One region of the Variovorax sp. Root434 genome, then DNA from elsewhere that is predicted to be linked to it. Evidence: predicted binding sites of a transcription regulator. Region 1 holds the regulator's gene; the other holds the start of a gene.

Evidence for each region. Region 1 encodes HrcA, which represses chaperone genes, less so after heat shock. Its sites were predicted from a motif close to TTAGCACTCNNNNNNNNNGAGTGCTAA; they were not measured.
Region 2: a site for HrcA is predicted at 2,005-2,031, ahead of ASD05_RS00010 (co-chaperone GroES). Genes of this name have one in related genera too.

Annotation. Positions count from the first base shown of each region.
Region 1 is NZ_LMEK01000022.1:51,507-55,704, reverse strand. It holds gene recN (DNA repair protein RecN) at 1-461, opposite strand, end outside; gene ASD05_RS17750 (NAD kinase) at 463-1,374, opposite strand; gene hrcA (heat-inducible transcriptional repressor HrcA) at 1,406-2,413, shown strand; tRNA gene ASD05_RS17740 (tRNA-Ile) at 2,444-2,520, shown strand; gene ASD05_RS17735 (TonB-dependent siderophore receptor) at 2,661-4,198, opposite strand, start outside.
Region 2 is NZ_LMEK01000001.1:131-4,328, reverse strand. It holds gene ASD05_RS00025 (phospholipase D family protein) at 1-240, shown strand, start outside; gene ASD05_RS00020 (helix-turn-helix transcriptional regulator) at 322-1,188, opposite strand; gene ASD05_RS00015 (ester cyclase) at 1,289-1,762, shown strand; gene ASD05_RS00010 (co-chaperone GroES) at 2,120-2,410, shown strand; gene groL (chaperonin GroEL) at 2,440-4,092, shown strand.

The DNA.
Region 1 (4,198 bases):
TCGGTGCGCACGCCCGCGTAGGCGTCGAGCAGGCCGCGCACGGCTTCGGGCCGCGTCAGGCTCTGCCAGGCGTGCTGGCCGTGGATGTCGAGCAGCCGGTCGCCGAGTTCGCGCAGCTGCGTGGCCGTGGCCGGGCTGCCGTTGATCCAGCCGCGGCTGCGGCCCTGCAGGTCGACGGTGCGGCGCAGCAGCAGCGCGTCGCCGGGCTCGAAGCCGCCCTCGTCGAGCCACGTGTCCAGGGTTGCGTCGGCGTCGAATTCGGCGCTCACGTCGAGCCGCTCGGCGCCTTCGCGCACGGCGCCCGCGTCGGCACGGTTGCCCAGCGCCAGCTGCAATGCGTCGATCAGGATGGATTTGCCCGCGCCGGTCTCACCGGTCAATACCGTGAAGCCGCCGGACAGGTCGAGTTCGAGTGATCGCACGATCACGAAGTCGCGCAGTGCGATGCGTCGCAGCGCCATTTCAGGAGCCCCCTTCGTTCCAATGAAGTTTCTTGCGCAGCGTGTCGAAATAGCTCCAGCCGCGCGGGTGCAGGAAGCGCACCCGGAAGTCGGAGCGGCGCACCACCACGCGGTCGCCGATCGCGAGCGAGGCCAGCGACTGCATGTCGAAATTGGCGCTGGCATCGCGCCCGCCCACCAGCTCGATGACGATCTCGTCGGCGTCGGGCAGCAGCACGGGGCGGTTCGACAGGGTGTGGGGTGCGATCGGCACCAGCACCCAGCCCGGCACCGCCGGATGCAGCAGCGGCCCGCCGGCCGACAGCGCATAGGCGGTCGAGCCCGTGGGCGTGGCGATGATCAGGCCGTCGGCGCGCTGGTTGGCCACGAAATGCCGTCCGACGGAGACGCGTAGCTCGACCATGCCGGAAGTGGCGCCGCGGTTCACGACCACGTCGTTCATCGCAAGCGCGTCGAACACCGAGGCGCCGTCGCGCACGACCTGCGCATGCATCAGGCTGCGGTGGTCTTCCTCGTACTCGCCGGCCAGCATCGGGATCAGCGTGGCCTGGTAGTTGTCGAGCGGAATGTCGGTGATGAAGCCGAGCCGGCCGCGGTTGATGCCGATCAGCGGAATGCCGTAGCTGGCAAGCTGCCGGCCGATGCCCAGCATGGTGCCGTCGCCGCCGACCACCAGGCCGAGGTCGCAGCGCTGGCCGATTTCCTCGACGCTCAAGGCTTCGTAGCGCGGATGGGCGGGGGCGCCGTCATCGTCGTCTTCGCAGGTCGAGCGCTCGACGAACACCGTGCAGCCTTGCGATTCGAGGAAGGTGCCGATGCCTTCCATGACGCCGTCGCGCGCATCCGCCTGCGCTCGGGCGCCGGAAGCCTGGTATTTGCCGATCAGGGCGACGTGACGAAAGCGAGAGGTCATATCTCACAAATTACAACACTAAAATCTTGCAATGCTGGACGACCGTGCCAAGTTGCTGCTCAAGACGCTCGTTGAGCGCTACATCGCCGACGGGCAACCCGTCGGCTCGCGAACGCTCTCGCGTTCGTCGGGGCTCGACCTGTCGCCCGCGACCATCCGCAACGTCATGTCCGACCTCGAGGCGCTGGGGCTGATTGCCAGCCCGCACACCTCGGCCGGACGCATTCCGACGCACCGCGGCTACCGCCTCTTCGTCGACACCATGCTGACCGCCGAGCGCGAGCAGATGAGCACGCCGAGCCTGGCGCCCGACCAGCCGCAGAAGGTGATCGCCAATGCGGCGAACCTGCTGTCGAACCTGTCGCAGTTCGTCGGCGTGGTGATGGCGCCGCGGCGCGCCTCGGTGTTCAAGCAGATCGAGTTCCTGCGGCTCTCCGAGCGGCGGCTGCTGGTCATCATCGTCTCGCCCGATGGCGACGTGCAGAACAGGGTGATCTTCCCGGAGGCCGACTATTCGCAGTCGCAACTGGTCGAGGCCTCGAACTACATCAATGCCCACTATGCGGGCCTGACCATTGAGCAGGTGCGCGATCGGCTTCAGTCCGAAATCGAGAAGCTGCGTGGCGAGATCGCCGCCCTGATGCAGGCTGCGGTGCAGGTCAGCTCCGAGGTGCTGACCGAGGCGCAGGAAGACGAAGTCGTGATCTCCGGCGAGCGCAACCTGCTGTCGGTGAGCGATTTCTCCAGCGATATGGGACAACTGCGCCGCGCCTTCGAGCTCTTCGAGCAGAAGGCCCAGTTGATGCGTCTGCTCGATGTGTCGAGCAAGGCCGAAGGCGTGCGCATCTTCATCGGCGGCGAAAGCCAGGTCGTGCCGTTCGAGGAGCTTTCCATCGTCAGTGCCAACTACGAGGTCGATGGGCAGGTCGTGGGCACGCTGGGCGTGATCGGACCGACGCGCATGCCCTACGAACGCATGATCCAGATCGTCGATATCACGTCGCGGCTGGTCGGCAATGCGCTGAGCCACCGCAAGTAGGACGCGGCGGCGAATAGAATCGTGACCAGTGGGCCGTTAGCTCAGTTGGTTAGAGCAGCGGACTCATAATCCGTTGGTCGATGGTTCAAGCCCATCACGGCCTACCACCCAATGCGCCGCAGCGGGGTCATTTCCCGCCGGCAAGGTACTCGCCACCGCCTCGGCAAGTTGCCCACCCCCTCGACGGCCCTGCGCAGCAAGTCTTGCCAGCAAGGCCGAGCGATCAGCAGGGGTCTCGCGCGACCCTTCAGAGGTCCAGCTTCAGGCTGGCCACGACGCTGCGTTTCGCGCCTGGAATCACATACAGATTGCCCCAGGAGGCGGTATAGAAATTCCTGTTGAAGAGGTTGTGCACGTCGATCGAGACGCGGGCGGTCTTGTTGATCTGCCAGAAGCTCACCAGCTTGACGGTGGTGTAGGCCGGCAGGGCATAGGTGTCGGCGCTGTTGCCTGAACGATTGCCCACGTAGTTGATGCCGGCACCGACCCCATAGCGGCTGCCGTCGGCCAGTGCATCTTCACGGATGGCGAACAGGCCGGCGCTCGTCTTGGGGATGTTCGCGATGCGTGTGCCGACTGCAAGCGTGGCGTCCTTCGAGACCCGGGCATCGACATAGGCGAAATTTCCGCTCATTCTCCAGTTCTTGTCGATCTGCCCGTAGACGTCCGCCTCGAAGCCGCTGCTCTTGACTTCGCCGGCCGCGACGGAGAAGCCGGGCGTGTCGCTTGCTGTCAGTACGTTCGTCTTCTTGATGTCAAACACCGCCAGGTTGGCACCCAGGCGCTGGTCGCGCGTCTGCAACTTCAAGCCGGCCTCGAGCGCGGTGGAATATTGCGGATCGAACGCCCGGCCGTTCTTGTCGGTACCGCTGTTGCCGCGAAACGACTTGCCGGCAGAGACGTACCACGAGCTCCAGTCGTTCGGCAGATAGGTCAGGCCGGCGCGCGGCGAAACGGCATCGTGCTGCTGAGCGCTGTTGCGGTTTGCGACGCGGTCCTCGATGCGCTGCCTGTACTGGTCGTAGCGGGCACCCACCAGCAGCTTCCATTGCGGCGAAAGGCTGATCTGGTCTTGCAGGAAAACCGCATTCGCGCGCTGATGCTCGTCCGAGCTGGAGGTCGGCGACGTGATCGGCGGCTGGGGCCTGCCATAGACAGGTTGGTAGATGTCGATCGGATAATTTCCCGAGCGAAGGATTTCGGTGTTCATCCAGAGCCTGGACGCTTCCATTCCGATCAGCAGCGTGTGGGCCAGAGGGCCGGTCGTGAACTTTCCTTCCAGTTCCGCCTGAAAAGAGGCATCACGCGACGGCAACTGGCGCCAGGTCGCGCGGCGGTTGAGGGTCCGGTTGTCGCCGGCCAGGGAAGTCGCTTCGGTGTAGTTGCCGGAGAAAGTACTTTCCTTGTAGCTGGCGCCTATGCGGGCACGCCAGTTTTGCGACAGTTCGCGTTCAAGCGTGAGTTGATGCGTATTGCTGGTGAGCGTCATGTTGCCGTCGCCGGGTTCATTGAGCACCCGATCGCGCGGCAGGGTCCCGAGCACGCCGCGAACGTTGATCAGCCCGCGGTCCAGCGGCGTTTTCGAACGCAGGAATTCGGACTCGTAGTTGAGGAGCGTCTTGTCGTCGATCACCCAGGTCAGTGCCGGCGCCACCAGGGTGCGCCTGTTGCTCAACAGGTCGCTGCGGCTGTCGCCTTCTTCCACCGCCAGATTCAGCCGATAGGCCACGTTCCGGCTCAGCGCGCCGGTGCTGTCCAGCGTGCTGCGGCGCAGGCCTTGGGTGC
Region 2 (4,198 bases), on a different contig from region 1:
ACCGAATTCGGCATACGCGTGCGCAGCTTCGACCTGACGCAGGCGCTGCTTTTCGCCTACGAGCTCGACGACATCGAGGGCGTCTACCGCGTGGTGCTCAAGCCCGACGGCCAGAACGTCCAGTGGATCGGCACCGGCGACGTCCACAACGAGGTGCTCGACAGCGAACCGGATTCGAGCATGCTGACGCGGCTGCAGCTGCTGCTGTTCTCGTGGTTCGTGCCGACCGACCAGCTGTAGGCGGCTGCGGAACGCCAGAGAACCTTGGCGGCCAAAACCTCCCGGCGCGCCAAGTGAAATGCAGAGGACGGTCCTTCCGCGTCATGGCGTCTTGTGGCCGACCCGGTGCTCGTTCCAGCGGCGTTGCAGCAACTTCACCTTCTGCGCGCTCTGTGCATCGACCGGCGTATAGACGACGAGCCGCATGTCCGGCGACTCCTCGACCATGAACGAGCTTTGCTCCAGTTCCATCCGGCCGACGCCGCGCACCTCGAAGCGCTTGGCCCGGTCAGTGCGCATGCTGACATTGTGGTCCGGCCACCATCGTCCGAATTCGGGGCTGGCGATCTGGAGGCGTTCGATCAACGCAAGAAACGCCGGATCGTCGCGATGCCGCCCGAACTCGACACGAAAGCGCGCGAGCATCGCGCGTGCATCGGTTTCCCACTGCGGTATCGCCGCGCGGTGCGCCGGGCTCGCGAACACCAGCCACAGCATGTTCCTGTCTTCGGGCGCGATTGCCGAGAGATCGCCGAACACGGCCGAGAGCGCATCGTTCCATGCAATCACGTGCATCGATGCGGTCGCGAGGTAGGCCGGCCCGGTGACTGCATCGAGCATGCGGCGCAGGTGCGGCGTGACCGCGAGCGAGGGGCCGGGCGCGATCGGCGGCGGTCGGTTGTGCGCCAGCGTGAAAAGGTGCGCGCGCTCGGTTGCATCGAGCCTCAGCGCCTGAGCGATGCGGTCGAGGAAATGCGCCGACACCTCGATCTCGCGCGCCTGCTCCAGCCATGTGTACCAGGCCAGGCCAACGCCCGCGAGGTGGCAGACCTCTTCGCGCCGCAGGCCCGGCGTTCGGCGCCTCGCCGTTGTCGGGAGACCGACTTCGGCGGGCTGCAGACGCTCGCGGCGGCTACGCAGAAACGCGGCCATTTCGGCGCGCGCCAGCATGCGGGTCGGTGGGGTCATTGCGTGAGGCTGGTGGTTTTTATACCTGGATAACTTCCTGTCTTGTCGAGGGATATTAGGCCTTCTACGCTGGTTCTTTCAACTGACGAAGGACCACCGAATGACACCCATCGCCCGCATCAGGGAACGCTTTCTCGACTTTCGCAGCCGGCTCTACGACCAGCACGATCTCACAGTTGTCGACGAGCACCTGCACCCGGAATTTTCGAGCCACAGCCCCAATGTCCGTCCGCTGCTGGAGGCGGCGCGATCGGCCGGCGCACCGCGCCCCGACGTGCGGCCCGCCTACAAGGAGTTTGTGAAGGCCTTCTACGTCGGCTTGCCCGACCTGAAGCCGATGCGCCAGGAGATCATGGTCGAGGATGAAGGCCTGATGGCGATGACGCAGTGGGAAGCGACGCACACCGGCGTCTTCTTCGGCGTGCCGGCCACGGGCAAGGCACTGCACTTCTCGACGGCGGACCGCTATCGCCTGCAGGACGGCCTGCTGGTCGAACACTGGGATGTGGTGGACGTGCTGGAGGCGTGGCTCGCGCTCGGCATCGTCGTTCGTCCCGGGGCCGCGCAGATGTAGAGCTTCAATAGGTTGTTGCGGATGTTCACCCGGAGTGGATTGAGAGGCTGGAAATCGCCCCCCGATCCACTCAACACCCCAACCCGTATGTAGCCGTCAGGACGGCCCAAACACCCCTGCCAAGCACCCTGAGGCCAAGAATCGGATGTTCAGCGGCGCATCGTTGAAGGATCAGTGTCGTTCCGCACCGAGACACCGGCGGCAACCCCTCCCCCTTGAAAGCCCGCCGATTGCCCTTATGATTAGCACTCGCTGCTGATGAGTGCTAACAGCCTCGCTTCCAGTCGATGGGCTGCCGGCCTCCGGTCCGGCACCCGACCATAAACCCGTTTCTTATCCATACATCCAGGAGATGCAATGAAACTTCGTCCTTTGGCCGATCGCGTGATCGTCAAGCGTGTTGACAGCGAAACCAAGACCGCCTCCGGCATCGTCATCCCCGACGCAGCCGCTGAAAAGCCCGACCAGGGTGAAGTCCTGGCCGTGGGCCCGGGCAAGCGCAACGACAAGGGCGAGCTGGCCGCACTGACCGTCAAGGTCGGCGACCGCGTCCTGTTCGGCAAGTACAGCGGCCAGACCGTCAAGGTCGGCGGCGACGAACTGCTGGTCATGAAGGAAGACGACCTGTTCGCGGTCGTCGAGAAGTAATTCAACAAATCCATTCGGAGTAAACAGACATGGCAGCAAAAGACGTAGTCTTCGGCGGTGAAGCCCGCGCACGCATGGTCGAGGGTGTGAACATCCTGGCCAACGCAGTCAAGGTGACCCTGGGCCCCAAGGGCCGCAACGTGGTGCTCGAGCGCTCGTTCGGCGCCCCCACCGTCACCAAGGACGGTGTGTCGGTCGCCAAGGAAATCGAACTCAAGGACAAGCTCCAGAACATGGGCGCCCAGCTCGTGAAGGAAGTGGCTTCCAAGACTTCGGACAACGCCGGTGACGGCACCACCACCGCGACCGTGCTGGCACAAGCCATCGTTCGCGAAGGTTTCAAGCTGGTGGCTGCCGGCATGAACCCGATGGACCTGAAGCGCGGCATCGACAAGGCCGTGACGGCCCTGGTCGCCGAGCTGAAGAAGGCTTCGAAGCCCACCACCACGTCGAAGGAAATCGCTCAAGTCGGCTCGATCTCGGCCAACAGCGACGAAACCATCGGCAAGCTCATCGCTGACGCGATGGACAAGGTCGGCAAGGAAGGCGTGATCACCGTGGAAGACGGCAAGTCGCTGGACAGCGAACTCGACGTCGTCGAAGGCATGCAGTTCGACCGCGGCTACCTGTCGCCCTACTTCATCAACAACCCCGAGAAGCAATCGGCGCTGTTGGACAACCCCTTCGTGCTGCTGTTCGACAAGAAGATCAGCAACATCCGCGACCTGCTCCCCACGCTGGAACAAGTCGCCAAGGCTGGCCGTCCGCTGCTGATCATTGCCGAAGAAGTCGAAGGCGAAGCCCTGGCTACGCTGGTTGTGAACACGATCCGCGGCATCCTGAAGGTCGTGGCTGTCAAGGCTCCTGGCTTCGGCGACCGCCGCAAGGCCATGCTGGAAGACATCGCCATCCTGACGGGCGGCAAGGTCATCGCTGAAGAAGTGGGCCTGACGCTCGAAAAGGTGACGCTGGCCGACCTGGGTCAAGCCAAGCGCATCGAAGTGGGCAAGGAAAACACGATCATCATCGACGGCGCTGGCGCCGCTGGCGACATCGAAGCCCGCGTGAAGCAAGTGCGCGTGCAGATCGAAGAAGCCACGAGCGACTACGACCGTGAAAAGCTGCAAGAGCGCGTGGCCAAGCTGGCCGGCGGTGTTGCCGTGATCAAGGTCGGCGCTGCCACCGAAGTCGAAATGAAGGAAAAGAAGGCTCGCGTCGAAGACGCCCTGCACGCTACCCGCGCTGCAGTGGAAGAAGGCGTTGTAGCTGGCGGCGGCGTGGCTCTGCTGCGTGCCAAGCAAGCCGTGGGCGAGTCGGTCAAGGGCGAGAACGCCGACCAGGAAGCCGGTATCAAGCTGGTGCTGAAGGCCATCGAAGCCCCCCTGCGCGAAATCGTGAACAACGCCGGCGGCGAAGCCTCGGTGGTGGTGAACGCTGTGCTGGCCGGCAAGGGCAACTACGGCTTCAACGCTGCGAACGACACGTACGGCGACATGCTCGAGCTGGGCATCCTGGACCCGACGAAGGTCACGCGCACCGCACTGCAGAACGCCGCTTCGGTGTCCTCGCTGCTGCTGACGACCGAAGCCATGGTTGCTGACGCACCCAAGGACGAAGGCGCAGCCGGCGGTGGCATGCCCGACATGGGCGGCATGGGTGGCATGGGCGGCATGGGCATGTAATTGCTCGCCCCAGGCTGCGCGGCACTTCGTGTCCGCTACGCCTACCCCCTACCGGGGGCGACACCTGCGGACCGGCGAAGCCGGATCCGCGGTGTCTCGCGAGATG